2 regions of the Aeribacillus composti genome follow, and region 2 is predicted to be linked to the other one. Evidence: predicted binding sites of a transcription regulator. Region 2 holds the regulator's gene; the other holds the start of a gene.
What was found. The regulator CtsR, encoded in region 2, represses protease genes until heat stress. The targets are predictions, from matches to a motif close to ATGGTCAATAAAGGTCAAACA.
Positions count from the first base shown of each region.

Region 1 (8,818 bases), 960 kb from region 2:
GCCCCAATGGCGTCCGTAAAGATTGGAATGAAACAATGTATATCCGCAGCTTTTTAACGTATTGATCAGCTGACGCCGCCCGTAATGCTCCAACCAGTAGCTTGAACCATTTTCAACAAAATGGGTTCGATCGCCAATGATCAAGATGCCGAATCCGTTCGGCTTTTCCGGAAGATGAATGACATTCCACTCGTTTTCAATTTGAAAAAATCTTTCCGAAACACCTTCCATTTGCCCACCACCTTTCCATCGATGACCTTTTATAATGTATGTACGAAATGTCAAAAAGGCTCGCAAAAAAATCGCGAAACAACCGTTTTCATGAAAAATGTTGTATGATAATATAAGTAAAGACAGGAATAAACGAGGTGAAGATAATGAGATATTTCGCAACATTTTTTTGGACGTTTTTGCTTGTCAACATGGCCAGCTATGTTGTTTCTTCCATGACAGGCTCTGCATTCCATTTTTCAACAGCAATTATAATCTCTGTTGTTTTTACCGTACTTCTCTTTATAATTGGGGAGTTAATTCCGGCTGAACCTTCAAAAGAGCATTAAGAATTTGTCGAAATTGGCGAATTGCCAATTTCTTTTTATTTATAACGAAAATCAGCGATTAGATGCCTGCTGCTATCGGCGAAGCCTCACTTGTTACGTCATAATATAGACAAATTCAAAAAAAAGGGGATAGTCTAAGTAAGTCATTTTTGGGCTTAAGACATCCCCTGTGATTTTTTGTTTTCAATGGAGATTTGTCTTTGGACAGACCCTTACCAGTTAACTATACGTCAGTATATTTAAGATTTCAGCCTAGCAAATTTACATGAAGCTGTTACGTATACGTCAGCACAACTAAGATTGGCGGAAAAAACTTATAAATCACTACACTTTTCCAATTATAGTTTTCTAGTCTTTTAGGCAGAATTAGGCTTTGCTTAGTTGTGCAAACTCCCCATGAAACTAGCCTGATAGGAATCTCGCCCTGTTTTTAGTCTCCGAATCAGATTCCCCGCCGCCAGAACACAGTTTCCTATGTCTACATGGTCCGCACAAAAAAAGACCCCTCCTCGATTGAGAAGGGTTTTAATATCCATTTATAGCTATTCTAATTTTGCTGCTCCGCTCTTCTCATGAGCATGCAAATCCGTTTTTATAACAATTTCTTCATTTTCTACCCCTAACAGAACTTGGTCACGATCATGAACGGTTCCAGCAATAACCGCTTTCGCAAGTTTTGTCTCTACATGCTTTTGAATAAACCGTTTCAGCGGCCGTGCACCAAATACAGGATCAAATCCTCTTTTTGCAATGAATTCCTTCGCTTCATCTGTAATCTTTAGTGTAAGTTGTTTATGGGATAGGCGCGCTTGAAGCTCTTTTAAAAGTTTTTCTACTATTCCCTTTACTTCGTTCATTGTTAAAGGCTTGAACAGGATCGTGTCATCAATCCGGTTTAAAAATTCTGGCCGGAAATGCATGGAGAGCTCATCAAGAACTTTCTTTTTCGCTTCGTCTGTTATTTCCCCCTGATCATTTAAACCGGAGAGCAAATGCTGAGAACCGATGTTGGATGTCATAATGATCACTGTATTTTTAAAATCAACTGTTCTTCCTTTCGAATCGGTCACCCTGCCGTCATCAAGCATTTGCAGCAATATGTTAAACACTTCTGGGTGAGCCTTTTCGATTTCGTCCAGTAATATAACCGAGTACGGATGTCTCCGAACTTTTTCCGTCAGCTGTCCTCCTTCTTCATATCCGACATAACCCGGAGGTGCGCCGATCAGCCTTGAGACAGAATGTTTTTCCATATACTCCGACATATCAATGCGGACTATTTCGTCCTCGCTGTCAAAAAGCGCTTCTGCCAATGCTTTCGCCAGCTCCGTTTTCCCGACCCCTGTCGGACCTAAAAAGAGGAAGGAGCCAATCGGCCTGTTCGGATCTTTTATGCCTGCCCGCGCACGCAAAACTGCATCCGATACTAATTCAACTGCATCGTCTTGCCCGATGACCCTTTCTTTTAATATTTGTTCAAGCTTCAGAAGCTTTTCTCTTTCCCCTTGTACAAGCTTTGCTACCGGAATGCCAGTCCATCTTGACACAATACCGGCAATTTCCTCTTCTGTTACTTCCTCGCGAAGCATCTTGTTTTCCTCTTTCTGCTTCATTTCTTCTTCCAACTGTTTGATTTGTTTTTCCAGCGCCGGAATTTTTCCATGGCGCAGCTCAGCCGCTTTGTTTAAATCGTATTCATCTTCAGCATCAGCTAAATCTCTGCGTGCTTTTTCCAGCTCTTCCCTCAAGCTTCTAAGCTGTTGAATACCTTCGACTTCAAGCTGCCATTTCGCCTTCATTTCATTTGCTTTCTCTTTTAAATTTGCAAGTTCCTTTTGCAACTCTTCCAATCTGATTCGGCTGATGTCATCCGTTTCTTTTTTCAATGCAGCCTCTTCAATTTCAAGCTGCATAATCCTTCTCGTCACTTCATCAAGTTCTGTCGGCATTGAATCTATTTCCGTGCGGATCATCGCGCATGCTTCATCGATTAAATCAATCGCTTTATCAGGCAGGAAGCGTTCTGTAATATAGCGGTGCGAGAGCTCACTCGCAGCTACAATCGCCGAATCATGAATTTTGACTCCATGATGGATTTCAAACCGTTCTTTTAGTCCTCGTAAAATAGAAATCGTGTCTTCCACAGACGGTTCGCTCACAAGCACCTGTTGAAAACGCCGCTCAAGCGCCGGATCTTTTTCAATATACTTGCGATGTTCATCAAGTGTCGTTGCTCCTATGCAGTGCAGCTCACCTCTCGCAAGCATCGGCTTTAACATGTTGCCGGCATCCATCGCTCCTTCTGTTTTGCCGGCCCCGACTATTGTGTGCAATTCATCAATAAATAAAATAATCCGTCCATCGCTCTTTTTGATTTCTTGCAAAACGGCTTTTAATCTTTCTTCAAATTCTCCGCGAAACTTGGCTCCCGCAATGAGCGAGCTCATATCTAAAGCAAATATTGTTTTATCTTTTAATCCCTCCGGTACATCTTTTCGTACAATCCGATGGGCTAATCCTTCCACGATCGCTGTTTTTCCAACCCCTGGTTCACCGATTAACACCGGGTTGTTTTTCGTTTTTCTTGATAAAATTCGGATCACGCGCCGAATTTCTTGATCACGGCCAATGACAGGGTCAATTTTTCCTTCTTTCACCTCTTTAACTAAATCACGGCCGTATTTCTCCAATACTTCATAAGTGCTTTCTGGATTAGGTGATGTCACCCGAGCATTCCCCCTTATTTCCTTTAACACTTTCAATATGGCAGCTTTTGTTAAGTGATATTGCTGAAAAAGCTCTCTCACTTCTTTTGAGCTCGATTCGGAAAATGCCAATATAATATGTTCAACTGATAAATAATCATCTTGAAAATCTTTCCTTATTTCGTCCGCTTTTGCAAAAGCTTCTGAAAGAGTACGGGAAATATAAATATTTACCTCACCGTTTCCGTGAACAGATATTTTCGGCTTTTTTTGTAAATACACGTTGATCGCTGACTCAATTTGTTGTACAGGACATTTAAGTTTTTCTAAAATTCTTGGAAAAATCCCGTCAGACTGCCGCAGAAAAGCAAGTAAAATATGAAATTCATCCACTTCTTGATGTTCATGTTCTTTTGCGATTTTTTGAGCTTCTACCAGACCTTTTTGCAGCTTCTCCGTGAATTGATTTACATCCATACCGAAACGCCCCTATTTTGACTTTTTTTGACCTTTAATTTTATTATAACTTCTTTATAAATCAAGTAAAGCCATTCGTTTTCCGAATGGCTTAGCGTTGTTCGAAATATTACGGCTTGCGCTTATAGGTCCAAACCCGATTATGGTTGGATGTTTCGGGGAATCGATCTCCTGCTTTGAGTTCAACCTTTTTGGGATCGACCACCATCGATCCGGTCTCGCCGACTTCGATGTAAATTCCGTTGTTAGGTGCTTTTTGACCAGGCCTGAATTGACGATTTTGACCCATGAATCATCCCTCCTTGGACATTATTGTTGGCTATCAGAAGATTTTTCATGTATAGACAGAAACACCTTTGATAATTTTCATTATGTGATGTACTTCGAAACTTTACTCAACGCCCAAAATCGAACTCACTGCATATGGCATCCTTTTGAAAAAATCGTTTAAGCGTGCAAGCACCGAATGCTGGGTCAAAAGCTCTTTTTACTGTTTCTGTGAGAATCATTATTTACAATTATTCCCAAAATCGTCTCACCTGTCGTTCTTTTTTGTCTGGATATACATGCAGTAGAGTAAAACCTTTCGCCCCGGTTTCAAAAGAAAAAAAGCAGGAGATCATCCTGCTTTATCAACGAAAGATCTTGTTAAGCCATAATTTCTTTTAAAATTGCTTTTTGCGCATGAAGGCGGTTTTCGGCCTGCAAAAATACCGCTGATTGGCTTCCGTCCATCACTTCATCTGTCACTTCCAAACCGCGCGCAGCCGGCAGGCAGTGAAGGAAGCTTGCATCTCGTTTTGCTTTTGCCAGCAAGGATTGATTTACTTGAAACGGTTTAAATGCTTTCATTCTTGCTTCTGTTTCTTCTTCCTGTCCCATGCTGACCCAAACGTCCGTATAAATAATATCAGCATCCTGAACCGCTTCGTCTGGATTATGAATTAATTCGACTTTCCCGCCCGTTTCGCCAGCAATTTCTTTCGCCTGTTTCAAAATGCTTTCATTTGGCTCATAGCCTTCTGGGGCTGCGATCGTAAAATGAGCGCCAACTTTTGCGCAGCCAACCATAAGGGAGTGGGCGACATTGTTGCCGTCGCCAACATAAACGACTTTTACGCCTGAAAATTTGCCTTTCAGCTCATAAATTGTCAATAAATCAGCTAACGCTTGGCAAGGATGGTACAAGTCGCACAAACCATTGATGACAGGGACAGTTGCATATTCGGCAAGCTCTTTGACCCGATTATGGTCAGTTGTGCGGAGAAGAATGGCATCCACATATCGCGACAATACTCTCGCTGTATCAGCGATTGTCTCACCGCGCCCGAGCTGAAGCTCTTTTGAAGAAAGAGCAAGCGCATGTCCCCCTAATTGCAGCATTCCTACTTCAAAGGAGACACGAGTTCGAGTGGATGATTTTTCGAAAATCATCGCCAGCGTTTTCCCATGAAGGACGTTTGATAGCGGGTTTTGCTTTAATTTCAATGCTTCCTCGAGCAAATATTGAATTTCTTCTGATGTAAAATCAAGCAGCTTTAAAACGTTACGACCTTTAAGTGTACTCATAAACTCATTTCGACTCCTTTATCTGACAGTTCATGTAAAGAAATAGGCGTGTATTTGCTAACTGTTAGTGCACTTAAAAATGCCTGAAATGATGCTTCTTCCGTCAATACCATAATTCCTCGTTCAAGCGCTTTTTGTCGTCTTGCCTTTGCCTGATCGTTTTCTTCCGGATTATAATAAAGCACCGCTTCTTTTTTCTCAAGCCAACTTTCAAAATTATCCGTTACCGGTTTTATATAATCGAGTACATCATCTTTCTTATCTCCATCCACAAAAATACCGTCCGAATGAATTGGAAATAAATGATCGAATACCTTCCGCATCGCTTCCTCAACAGATTTGCCGACACACATTCCTTCGCCCGTCGATTTCATTTCCGGACCTAGTTTCATATCGACATCTGAATGGGCGTGCGTTGAAAATACCGGATATTTAATAGCCACATATTCATGGGCTGCTATTTGAGGATGTAAGTCAGTTAACATTTTTCCGGTTAAAATGGTTGTCGCAAGATCTACTAACGGCACTCCGGCAACTTTGCTGACGATCGGCACAGTCCGGCTCGCACGCGGATTCACTTCCAGCACATAAACGTCCTGACCATCAATTAAAAATTGAATGTTCATAATGCCTTTATATTGCAAATGTTGAACCATTCTTTCCGCATAGTCGGTCATTTTTTCTTTTATTTCTTTTGACAACGACACAGCTGGAAAAATCGCATAACTATCGCCAGAATGAACACCAGCGGGCTCGATATGCTCCATAAATCCCGGAATAAACACATTTTTCCCGTCAGCTATTAAATCAACCTCCGCTTCCTGACCAAAAAGGAATTCATCTAAAAGAAGAGGAAAATGATTTTCGTCCGTCTGCTCCACTAACGAAAGCAGCTCTTCTTGATTTTTTACCTTCACCATGCCTTTTCCGCCAATAACATATGAAGGTCTTAACAGGATCGGATACCGCAGCTTTTTCGCTTCCGATATCGCCTCCTCTTTTGTATGTGCCATTGCTCCTTGAATGTGCGGGATATTCGTTTCGTCTAATAGCTGATAAAATCTTTCTCGATCCTCCAATATGTCCAGAAGCTCAGAAGTTGTACCAAGCAGCTTCACGCCTGCTTTTTCAAGCTTCTCCGCTAAGTTGATCGCCGTCTGGCCGCCAAATTGGACGAGCGTTACGTCAATGTTTTCATTTTCAACAACATTTAATATATGCTCGACTGTTAACGGCTCAAAATATAATCGATCCGCTGTTTCATAATCAGTGCTGACCGTCTCAGGATTATTGTTGATCATGATCGCGTCATATCCAAGCTTTTGCAATGTTTGAATGCAGTGAACAGCACTGTAGTCAAACTCAACTCCCTGTCCGATGCGAATCGGGCCGGAACCAATGACAAGCGCCTTCTTCTTTCCTCTTGTGGAGACAGCTTCGTTTTCACCGAAAACGTACGTAGAATAGAAATAATTTGTTCTCGCTTCAAATTCTGCTGCACATGTATCAACCATTTTGAATATGGCTTTAATCCCCCACTCTTTACGGAGCTTTCGGATTTCTTTTTCTTCTGTCTTTTGCCAATATGAAATCGAACGGTCGGAAAAACCGAAAAATTTCAGTTCTTTTAAAAGGCTTGGAGACAGCTTTTCTTTTTTCGCTTTTCCTTCAAGTTCAATTAGATGGTTGAAAACATGCAAGAAATAATAGTCAATTTTTGTCTGGCTGTGAAGCTCATCTATAGAAACTCCTCTTCTTAACAGCTCCATTAAGATGAAAAAGCGTTCATCATCTGCATGCTGGAGGCGGTTAATAAGAGCTGACGTATCTTCTTTCACAAGCTTAGGCAAATAAATGCCGATATTATTTAATTCCAACGATTCCGCAGCTTTTTGCAGAGCGGCTTCCATCGTCCGTTCGATCGCCATCACTTCGCCGGTTGCTTTCATCTTTGTTCCAAGCTTCCGATCTGCTTTTGTAAATTTATCAAACGGCCAGCGCGGAAATTTGACAACTACATAGTCAAGTGCAGGTTCAAAGCTGGCATATGTCGACATCGTTAACGGGTTCTTCAGCTCCGCTAATGAGTAGCCAACAGCTAGCTTTGCAGCCATTCTGGCAATTGGGTAACCGGTCGCTTTCGAAGCAAGTGCGGAAGAGCGACTTACCCTAGGGTTGACCTCAATCACGTAATATTGCTTGCTTTCAGGGTCAAGTGCAAACTGAATGTTGCAGCCCCCGACCACCTTTAATGCATCGATGATTTTCAAAGCCGCCTGCCGGAGCATTTGATATTCTTCATCTGTTAATGTTTGAGATGGGGCAACAACGATCGAATCCCCGGTATGAATTCCGACTGGATCAATGTTTTCCATATTGCAGACGGTAATACAAGTACCTTTTGCATCGCGCATCACTTCATATTCGATTTCCTTAAATCCGGCAATGCTTCTTTCCACAAGCACTTGATTGATTGGGCTCATTTTAAGTCCATTTGTGACAATGGAAATAAACTCTTCTCGGTTGTAGGCGATGCCTCCGCCTTTGCCGCCAAGCGTATAAGCCGGACGAATGATAATCGGAAAACCAATTTCATCAGCAAATTGAAGGGCGGACGGAACATCCTCCACAATTTTGCTTTCCGGGATCGGCTCGTTCAAATCAATCATCAGCTTTCGAAATAGCTCCCGGTCCTCCCCTTTTTGAATCGATTCGATCGAGGTTCCGAGCAGTTTCAAGCCGTATTTTTGCAAAATCCCTGCCTGATCAAGCTCCACAGCTAGATTTAAAGCCGTCTGGCCCCCCAATGTTGCCAAAAGGCCGTCTGGACGTTCTTTTGCAATTATTTTTTCAATGCTTTCCACCGTAAGCGGCTCTGAATAGACCGCATCGGCAATTTTCGTATCGGTCATAATCGTTGCAGGATTGTTGTTAACAAGTACAACTTCAAATCCTTCTTCTTTTAACGCCAAGCATCCCTGCGTCCCAGAATAGTCAAATTCCGCCGCTTGGCCGATAATGATCGGACCTGAACCGATCACTAGTATTTTGTTTAATGATGTATCTTTAGGCATAGACTTTTTCTCTCCCTGCTGCTACATATGTGTCTAAAAATTCATCAAAAATAAAACTAGCATCTTCCGGTCCTGGATGGGCTTCCGGATGAAATTGAACAGACATGACTTTCAATTTTTCATGCTCAAGCCCTTCAACTGAGCCGTCATTGACATTTGTATATCGCAATTTAAGAGGTGTTTTTTCCAAGCTTTTTTTATCCACCACATAGCTGTGGTTTTGTGATGTAATAAATACGTTTCCTGTTTTTTGATCAATTACCGGATGGTTTGCTCCGCGGTGCCCGAATCTGAGCTTTGTTGTATTCCCGCCAAACGACAGGGCAATCAGCTGATTCCCTAAACAAATCCCGAGCGTCGGATATTGCTTCATCAATTGGTTTAATGTTGAAAAATAATTTTTCATTTGCTTTGGATCGCCCGGTCCGTTCGA
Region 1 covers NZ_CP134501.1:1,064,952-1,073,769, reverse strand. Annotated here, with positions in the region: gene RI196_RS05405 (hypothetical protein) at 1-231, opposite strand, end outside; gene RI196_RS05400 (YjzD family protein) at 378-560, shown strand; gene clpB (ATP-dependent chaperone ClpB) at 1,103-3,742, opposite strand; gene RI196_RS05390 (YjzC family protein) at 3,852-4,031, opposite strand; gene argF (ornithine carbamoyltransferase) at 4,391-5,311, opposite strand; gene carB (carbamoyl-phosphate synthase (glutamine-hydrolyzing) large subunit) at 5,308-8,385, opposite strand; gene RI196_RS05375 (carbamoyl phosphate synthase small subunit) at 8,378-8,818, opposite strand, start outside.
Region 1: the regulator CtsR is predicted to act here: its motif matches at 3,757-3,777, upstream of clpB (ATP-dependent chaperone ClpB).

Region 2 (8,818 bases):
TTTAGTCTAAAAGGCTTTATTTTGAAGTAAAATAAAAGTAATAAATAATGTATTTTTGTATAATCATAGCAAATTTTGGAGAGAAAAATTTTTACGGATTTAGTAAAAATGTTCCATATACTTACATTCTATTATTATGATTCGTTTAAGACAATGGTTTTTTAGTTAAAAAGTCCAATTTCAGAGGATATAGTTCCAATTCACTACAGCCATTGCGACTATTACTTAATATTTAAAAAAATGGGTGAATATTCTATGAAAATGAAGATTGTGAAGAAAATGGACGGGTTTACACTTGTGGAGATACTAATTTCTCTCGTCATTCTTTCCATCATTATTTTGGCATTTCTTAATCTTTTTGTTTTTACAAATAAAACAACTGTAGTAAACAATGATCAATTAGTGGCAATTCATCTGGCGAAATCAACAATGGAAAGAATTAAGATGAATCCTTTTTCTTATATTGATGAACCAGATAATGATCGCTTTAATCAGCCGCAAGTTTATACTTCTGACAGCTGCTCGAACCGTCCAGATCCCGATGAATGTGAACTTTTGTTTTCTCCACTTATAAATAATAAAACGTATGCAGTTCAAGTAACGGTCAGTCAAACTGCTAATGAAAAAGCGATTCGATTAATGAATGTACTTGTTGAAGTGAATTTACAAAATTCAAAAACACCCATTACTTCAAAGGTTGAAGGGTATGTGAGCTATGAGTAAAAAAATCATATCCTCTAGTAAAGGAATTACGTTAGTAGAAGTTCTTTCAGTGGTTTTATTGGGTTCTGTTATCGGACTGATCGCTTACTCTGTTCTTTTTAGCGGATTAAAAACATATGACCGTGCTATGGAAGAAGCAGCATTGCGCGATGAAGCAGATTATATACTCGCCCATTTAATTGATGAGCTGTTTGTGTTAAAGGTTAGTGAGATTAAGGAGCGGAAATTGCCGGATCCAAGCGGGAATTACTTTTTGATCAAAAATGACGGCAGCAAAATTGGTTTTGATCATGAACATTCACGTGTAGTGATTAATAACAAAGAATTGTCGTTAACAAACGGAAATATCGTGCTTTCTCGCGAATCAAAATTGATAGAAACTGAACGAGAAGATGTGTTTGAAATTTTGTTAGTTTTACAATCTGCTAAAACACAGCAAACAATGAAACTCAAAAGTATTGTGAGCATTATTAATGATCGAAAAGGAGTGCAAAATAATGAAAATCTTAATGAATGAGAAAGGATACTCCTTGATCTTAACCATGTTGATCTTTTTACTATTTACAGTCTTGTCTGTTTCCGTTTTGACAGTTGCTTTATCTGGAGTGAAAAGAAATCAAACAAGCGAGGATTATGTTCAAGCTCGTGAATTAGCCAATAAAGGAATTGAACATATTACGAATCAGATTCAAAGCGATTTGAAAAATGAACTAGGAGAAGAAGGAATCACCCGCAGCGAGTTTATAACGAAATTAAATACGATTTTAAATCGCTATAAAGACGTGATAAATAGTGTTCACAATACTGGCGCAACTGGTGAATATCGAGTATATATACGAAATATAGAAAATGTAATAGAAAATGGTGAAGAAAACCCGCTAAAGAAGAAGATAACCTTTTTAAGCAGAGGATTTGTTGATGGCAAGGAAAAAACGGTTATTTCAGAAGTTGAAATTGGTGCACAATCTGTTTTGGAGACATTACATTATGCGCTCGGTGCCAACAAATTATGTAAAACTCCAAATGCCTGTATACCTGGTGAAGGAAATATGTTTTTGCACGGCGGGGTTTCAATCACAGGGGATATGAAGGTAGACGGGAATTTAATCATAACGAACCGCGGATATGCATTTTTAAGTGGTGAGAAATGGATTGCGTCCGTTTACCCGAGCATTTTACCAACACAAGGAAAAGCAAACGCAAACTTAATACTTGGCGGAAATATTTTTACCTTTAATCATACCCCTCCATATGGACAACATATTACAACTTCTAATTTTGGAAGTTCTTATACAAAGCTAACAGATCGTATTGATGATGCTTTTTACAATCGGCAAGCCCCGGTTATTGTAAAAAGGCAGCCGATCCGTGATGACATTCAAATTCCTGCACAAAAATCGGTTTTTTATTATAAACATAATTCTCCCGGTGTAACGATCATAAAAGCTAATAATAGAATAATCTCAAACCAAAATCGGCCTAATGACAAAGTTTATGCGAGTCATGATGAATGTTTTTTATGGTGTAATCAGAAATACGATGGAGATTACACATTTACTGGGAATAATCTTTTTAAAAGCTTTGCCACTGCAGGTTCATTAACAATTCGCAATTCAAATAATCAATTCAGACAGACCACCTTTAAGGAGGGGGCCTATATAGAGAAAGATTTAACAATTGGCAACGGGTCTGATTCGTACAACCCAAATAATTATGACAAAATTCGGGTGGACGGCCCCATATTTGTGAACGGTGATCTGACGATTAAAGGGGCTGATGCGGAATTTAATTCAATTATGTACGTAATGGGAGATGTGACGATTGAATATTCGCGCATCAATGGATTAGGCCAAAACGGTTCGTTAATTATTTTTGCAAAAGGAAATATAAACATTAGAAATAATAGCGTTAACCAGGATGAACCTAGTAATATTAAAGGGTTTTTCTATTCAGAACAAGCATTAGAAATGTTTGGAGTGGGGTCAAATATTCGAATAGAAGGAGGAATATCAGCGAGGCGCATTGTTTTAAATGCGATAAGAGGACGGGCCAGCAATCAAAATTTTAGTGGGGCGCAAAAAATTACGAATAACGATTATTTTGAAGGTGCACAAAACCAAATAGGCAAGCCTTCTAGGCTGCAAATTATTTATGATCCGGAAATTATCAATACGTATGCAGATATAAAGTCTAGAGAGCCCGTTATTAAAAACCTGGATCCGCCTAAAATTATTAATCGTGACATAGAATAAATACCTTTCATCTTATTTTATTGCCGATATGACCGCCGCCTCTCGTGTATAGCGAAGGCGGTGGAGGAATCGGCCTCTTTTTTAGCTTTTTGTGATGTTTTTCCGTTGCAATACTTTCCGTTATGATCATAAAATGAAAAATTAAGAAATGACAGTCTAAAAGCCAATTTTTCGAGAAAATTGTCGAAAGCCGAAATGGATATTTTTGCTGTTACAAAAACATCTTTAATTGATTTGAATGATGCAAACCGTTTTAATTAATCTGAGAAAAGCGATTGAGGCGAGATTTGCTTATCCATGTAAAAAAGTATGGACGAAACGATTATTCGCTGCAATGCGGTTTGAGAAGCTCAAGCCTCTTTTATCCTCTTGTAAATGGAAATATATAACAAACAAAACAGCTTAAAACAGAACGAACAAAAACGACAAATTTACGAACAACTAAGAGCTCGCTTCTTCTGAAGATCCTCCGCATCTATTGCAATCAAGCTCGCTTTCTTTAAAACCTTCAATCGGAGTATAATTAATTGATCGTTACTTCAGAAACATAAACTGTTCCATTCTTGAAGCATATGAGCAGTGAAAGCTTCGTTTGATTTTAAAGCCAGCTCTAAAAGTGCTTTTTTGTTTCATATCATTCTTAGTCTCATACTCAAGAACAATTGAATATTGAGCACTGTTCATCGCATATAATGGGAAAGTATAATACTGTATCATTTCAAAATTCATATATGGCCAAAACAGAAAAAGTCATTTGGATGGTAAGGAGGAATGATAATGCCTGAGGAATGGCAAATTATGTTGATTCGCATTGTTTTAGCAGTCATTTTAAGTGGATTTATTGGCCTTGAACGAGAATTTAAACGGCATCCAGCAGGCTTTCGCACGCATTTGTTAGTTGGTGTCGGCTCCTGCATGATGATGCTGCTGTCTCTTTATGGCTTTGAAGAATATATGGATCGTTATGAAAATATTCGTTTTGACCCAGCAAGAATTCCTTCTTATGTCATTAGCGGCATTGGTTTTTTAGGTGCTGGAACGATATTAGTGAGAGGGGTTACGGTAAGAGGATTAACGACGGCAGCCTCGATTTGGGTTGTTGCAGGACTTGGCCTTGTTGTTGGGGCAGGAATGTATCCGTTGGCGATTTTTTCTACCTTGATTGTATTGTTGAGTTTGATCTTTCTCAATAAGGTGGAGGCTTTTTTTGCTGAGAAGTCAAGCAAAAAATGGATACAAGTTAATCTTCCAGAAGATGATTTGGTGGAATTTACTCGGAAACTTGAACAATTAAATATTTCTGTTTATAAAATTCATTTTACATTGTCAAAGCCAAAAGAAACTAAACATGCGAAGCGTTCATATTTACTTGAAATTGGCCTTCCAAAAGATGAAATGCCTGAAATCATAAACGAATTATTGAAATTTCAAGAAGTTAAAAAAGTTTTTTAAAGAGCGGGTTTTTTCCATATTGTAAATGGCAATATTATTAGTGAGCTTTTTTGTTGAAATGACACAAAAAAAAATTTATATTATAATTAAGGTCAAATATAGTCAAAGTCAAGTGACTAGTTGTTATCGTTTAGGAAATAAGCATTACGTAAACATCTTGCCTCCTATCCCTCAAGGATATTGCACATTTCTTGAGCGTTTTGCAATTCCAATCAAAAAGTTGAAGGAGGTGTTTTTCGAGGTGCGGAATATATCTGATATTATCGAGCAATATTTAAAGCATGTATTAGATTCAAGCGGAAAAGAAATTGTTGAAATTAAAAGAAGTGAAATTGCGGATAAATTTCAATGTGTTCCATCGCAAATCAATTACGTGATCAACACTCGTTTTACAATTGAACGGGGTTACATTGTCGAAAGCAAAAGGGGTGGAGGCGGTTATATCCGAATTATGAAAATTCGAATCAATGACCGTATCCAGCTGATCAATCAAATTTTAAATGCCATTGGTAAAAGGCTGTCACAATCGTCGGCGGAGGATATTATTTTGAGATTGGCTGATGAAGAGGTTATTTCAGAAAGAGAAGCGAAAATTATGTTGAGCGTAATTGATCGGTCTGTTTTATATATTGATTTGCCTGATCGAGACGAATTGAGGGCAAGGATGATGAAGGCGATGCTCACCTCGTTAAAATACAAGTGAGGATGTGATGGACGATGATTTGTCAAGAATGTCATGAAAGGCCCGCTACTTTCCACTTTACAAAAATCATCAACGGCGAAAAAACTGAAGTGCATATATGTGAAAAATGTGCACAGGAAAAAAGTGATGTATTCATATTCAATATGAATCCAGGCTTTTCTATAAACAACTTATTGTCCGGATTATTAAATATGGACAGCGCCATTAGCAGCCAAGGGCAAAATGTTTTCAAGAAAAATCAGGTCATTCAATGTGAGAAATGTAATATGACGTTTGATCAATTTACGAAAATTGGTAAATTCGGGTGCTCCCATTGTTACAAAACGTTTTATCACCAAATTACCCCGATTTTAAAACGTGTTCATGGCGGGAATACAACTCACGGCGGTAAAGTACCGAAACGGACCGGTGGAAGTATTCATTTGAAAAAGCGCCTGAAAATGCTTAAACAGGAACTGCAAGAATTAATTGCGAAAGAGGAATTCGAAAGAGCAGCTCAAGTTCGGGATGAAATTCGGTCCATTGAAGCGAAGATAAATGGACGGAACGAAAGGGGAGTATGACATGTCCTTTCAAAAATTTATTCGTTCAGCCATGAGCCCTTGGATGAATCAAGAAGGACCTGATTCCGATATTGTGCTGAGCAGCCGAGTCAGATTGGCGCGAAATATAGAAAATATCAGCTTTCCTACCATTATGTCGAATGAAGAAGCCTTGGTTATTTTAAATACATTTGAAGAATCATTTTCACAAAGAGTGTTTGACGGTTTAGGGACATTCGTGCTGCTGAAAATGAATGAACTTCAGCCTATTCAAAAACGCGTACTTGTAGAGAAGCATTTGATTAGTCCTTATTTAATGGAAGAATCAGCACTTGGAGGGTGCCTTTTATCTGAAAACGAAGAAGTGAGCATCATGATAAACGAGGAGGATCATATTAGAATTCAATGTTTGTTCCCGGGCCTTCAGCTAAAAGAAGCGTTGAAAATGGCAATGAATCTTGACGATTGGATTGAGGAAAAAGTAGATTATGCATTTGATGAACATAGGGGCTACTTAACTAGCTGTCCAACAAATGTCGGTACCGGCTTGCGGGCTTCCGTGATGATGCACCTTCCAGGACTTGTCTTAACACAGCAGATTAACCAAATTATACCTGCTATCAATCAATTAGGATTGGTTGTGAGAGGTCGGTACGGAGAAGGAAGTGAAGCGATAGGTAATATATTCCAAATTTCGAACCAAATTACGCTAGGCAAATCAGAAGATGATATTGTCGATGATTTAATAGGTGTTGTCGGGCAATTAATTGCTCAAGAACGGGCTGCAAGAGATGCTTTATATAAAACGAATCCGCATCATCTAGAAGACCGTGTATATCGTTCCTACGGCACTCTCAAATACAGCAGGATTATTCCATCGAAAGAAGCAATTCAATGTTTATCAGATGTGCGCTTAGGAATTGACCTGGGAATTATTCAAAATGTTCCACGCAGTGTTTTAAATGAGCTTATGATTTTAATTCAGCCCGGATTTCTGCAACAATATTCAGGAGGAGTTCTACGGCCGAATGAACGGGATATTCGCAGGGCAACATTAATTCGTGAAAGGCTTCAATTAGAAAGGAAGCAAAGGGAGGATGATGAACAATGATGTTTGGGAGATTTACGGAACGGGCGCAAAAAGTGCTTGCTTTAGCTCAGGAAGAAGCTGTACGACTCGGACATAACAATATCGGCACAGAGCACATATTGCTTGGGCTCGTGCGCGAAGGAGAAGGAATTGCCGCTAAAGCGCTTCACGCTCTAGGATTAAGTCCAGAAAAAATCCAAAATGAAGTGGAAAGCCTGATAGGACGGGGACAAGAAATTTCGCAAACGATCCATTACACACCGAGAGCAAAGAAAGTCATTGAACTGTCAATGGATGAAGCAAGAAAATTAGGACATTCTTATGTCGGAACAGAACATATCCTATTGGGATTAATTCGAGAAGGCGAGGGAGTTGCTGCGCGTGTTTTAAACAATCTCGGAGTAAGCTTGAACAAAGCGCGTCAGCAAGTTTTACAGTTGTTAGGCAGCAACGAAGTATCCTCAAGCCACCAAGGAAGTTCGATGACAAACGCAAATACTCCGACGCTTGATAGTCTTGCGCGGGACTTAACGGCTGTTGCACGGGAGGGCGGACTTGATCCAGTCATCGGCCGAAGCAAAGAAATTCAGCGTGTCATCGAGGTTTTGAGCCGAAGAACAAAAAATAATCCTGTCTTAATAGGTGAACCTGGTGTTGGGAAAACTGCCATAGCAGAGGGACTTGCTCAGCAAATTGTGAATAATGAGGTTCCTGAAATTTTGAGAGATAAGCGCGTTATGACCCTTGATATGGGAACAGTTGTAGCTGGCACAAAATATAGAGGGGAATTTGAGGACCGCCTTAAAAAGGTAATGGATGAAATTCGCCAAGCAGGAAACATCATTTTATTTATTGACGAGCTTCATACACTGATCGGCGCAGGCGGGGCGGAAGGTGCAATTGATGCTTCCAACATTTTAAAACCTGCTTTGGCTCGGGGAGAATTGCAATGTATTGGGGCAACAACTTTGGATGAATACCGTAAATATATTGAAAAGGATGCTGCACTTGAACGGCGCTTCCAGCCAATCCAAGTCGACGAACCGTCCATTGAAGAGAGCATTCAAATTTTAAGAGGATTAAGAGACCGATATGAAGCACACCACCGGGTATCCATTTCCGATGAGGCGATTGAAGCTGCTGTTAAACTTTCAGATCGGTATATTTCCGATCGGTTCCTGCCTGATAAAGCGATTGACTTGATTGATGAAGCAGGCTCCAAAGTCCGTCTTCGTTCATTTGCAACACCTCCGAATTTAAAGGAATTGGAGCAAAAATTAGAAGAAGTGCGAAAAGAAAAAGAAGCTGCAGTCCAAAGCCAAGAATTTGAAAAAGCAGCTTCATTAAGAGATACAGAGCAGCGGCTCAGAGAGGAATTAGAGGAAACGAAAAAATCATGGAAGGAAAAACAAGGTCAAGAAAATTCTGAAGTGACCGTAGAGGATATTGCAATGGTTGTTTCAAGCTGGACGGGAATTCCGGTTGTTAAACTTGCCCAAACAGAATCAGAGCGGCTTTTGAATCTCGAAGAAATTTTACACTCGCGCGTTATTGGTCAAGAAGAAGCTGTCACTGCAGTCGCAAAAGCTGTCAGACGGGCACGTGCAGGCTTAAAAGATCCGAAGCGTCCGATCGGTTCATTTATCTTCTTAGGACCGACAGGTGTAGGGAAAACGGAATTAGCCCGTGCATTAGCTGAAGCAATGTTTGGTGACGAAGATGCTATGATTCGAATCGATATGTCAGAATATATGGAGAAGCATTCTACGTCAAGGCTCGTTGGTTCGCCTCCTGGATATGTAGGCTATGAAGAGGGAGGACAATTGACGGAAAAAGTGCGCCGCAAGCCATACTCAGTCGTATTATTGGATGAAATTGAAAAAGCTCATCCAGATGTGTTTAACATTTTGCTGCAGGTGCTTGAAGACGGAAGACTCACAGACTCAAAAGGGCGCACCGTTGATTTTCGAAATACGATTTTAATCATGACTTCAAATGTAGGGGCAAGCGAATTAAAACGGAATAAATATGTCGGCTTTAATGTTCAAGACGAAAA
Region 2 covers NZ_CP134501.1:109,135-117,952, forward strand. Annotated here, with positions in the region: gene RI196_RS00580 (type IV pilus modification PilV family protein) at 256-723, shown strand; gene RI196_RS00585 (hypothetical protein) at 716-1,240, shown strand; gene RI196_RS00590 (hypothetical protein) at 1,221-2,975, shown strand; gene RI196_RS00595 (MgtC/SapB family protein) at 3,753-4,427, shown strand; gene RI196_RS00600 (CtsR family transcriptional regulator) at 4,669-5,130, shown strand; gene mcsA (protein-arginine kinase activator protein McsA) at 5,145-5,693, shown strand; gene mcsB (protein-arginine kinase McsB) at 5,695-6,783, shown strand; gene clpC (ATP-dependent protease ATP-binding subunit ClpC) at 6,780-8,818, shown strand, end outside.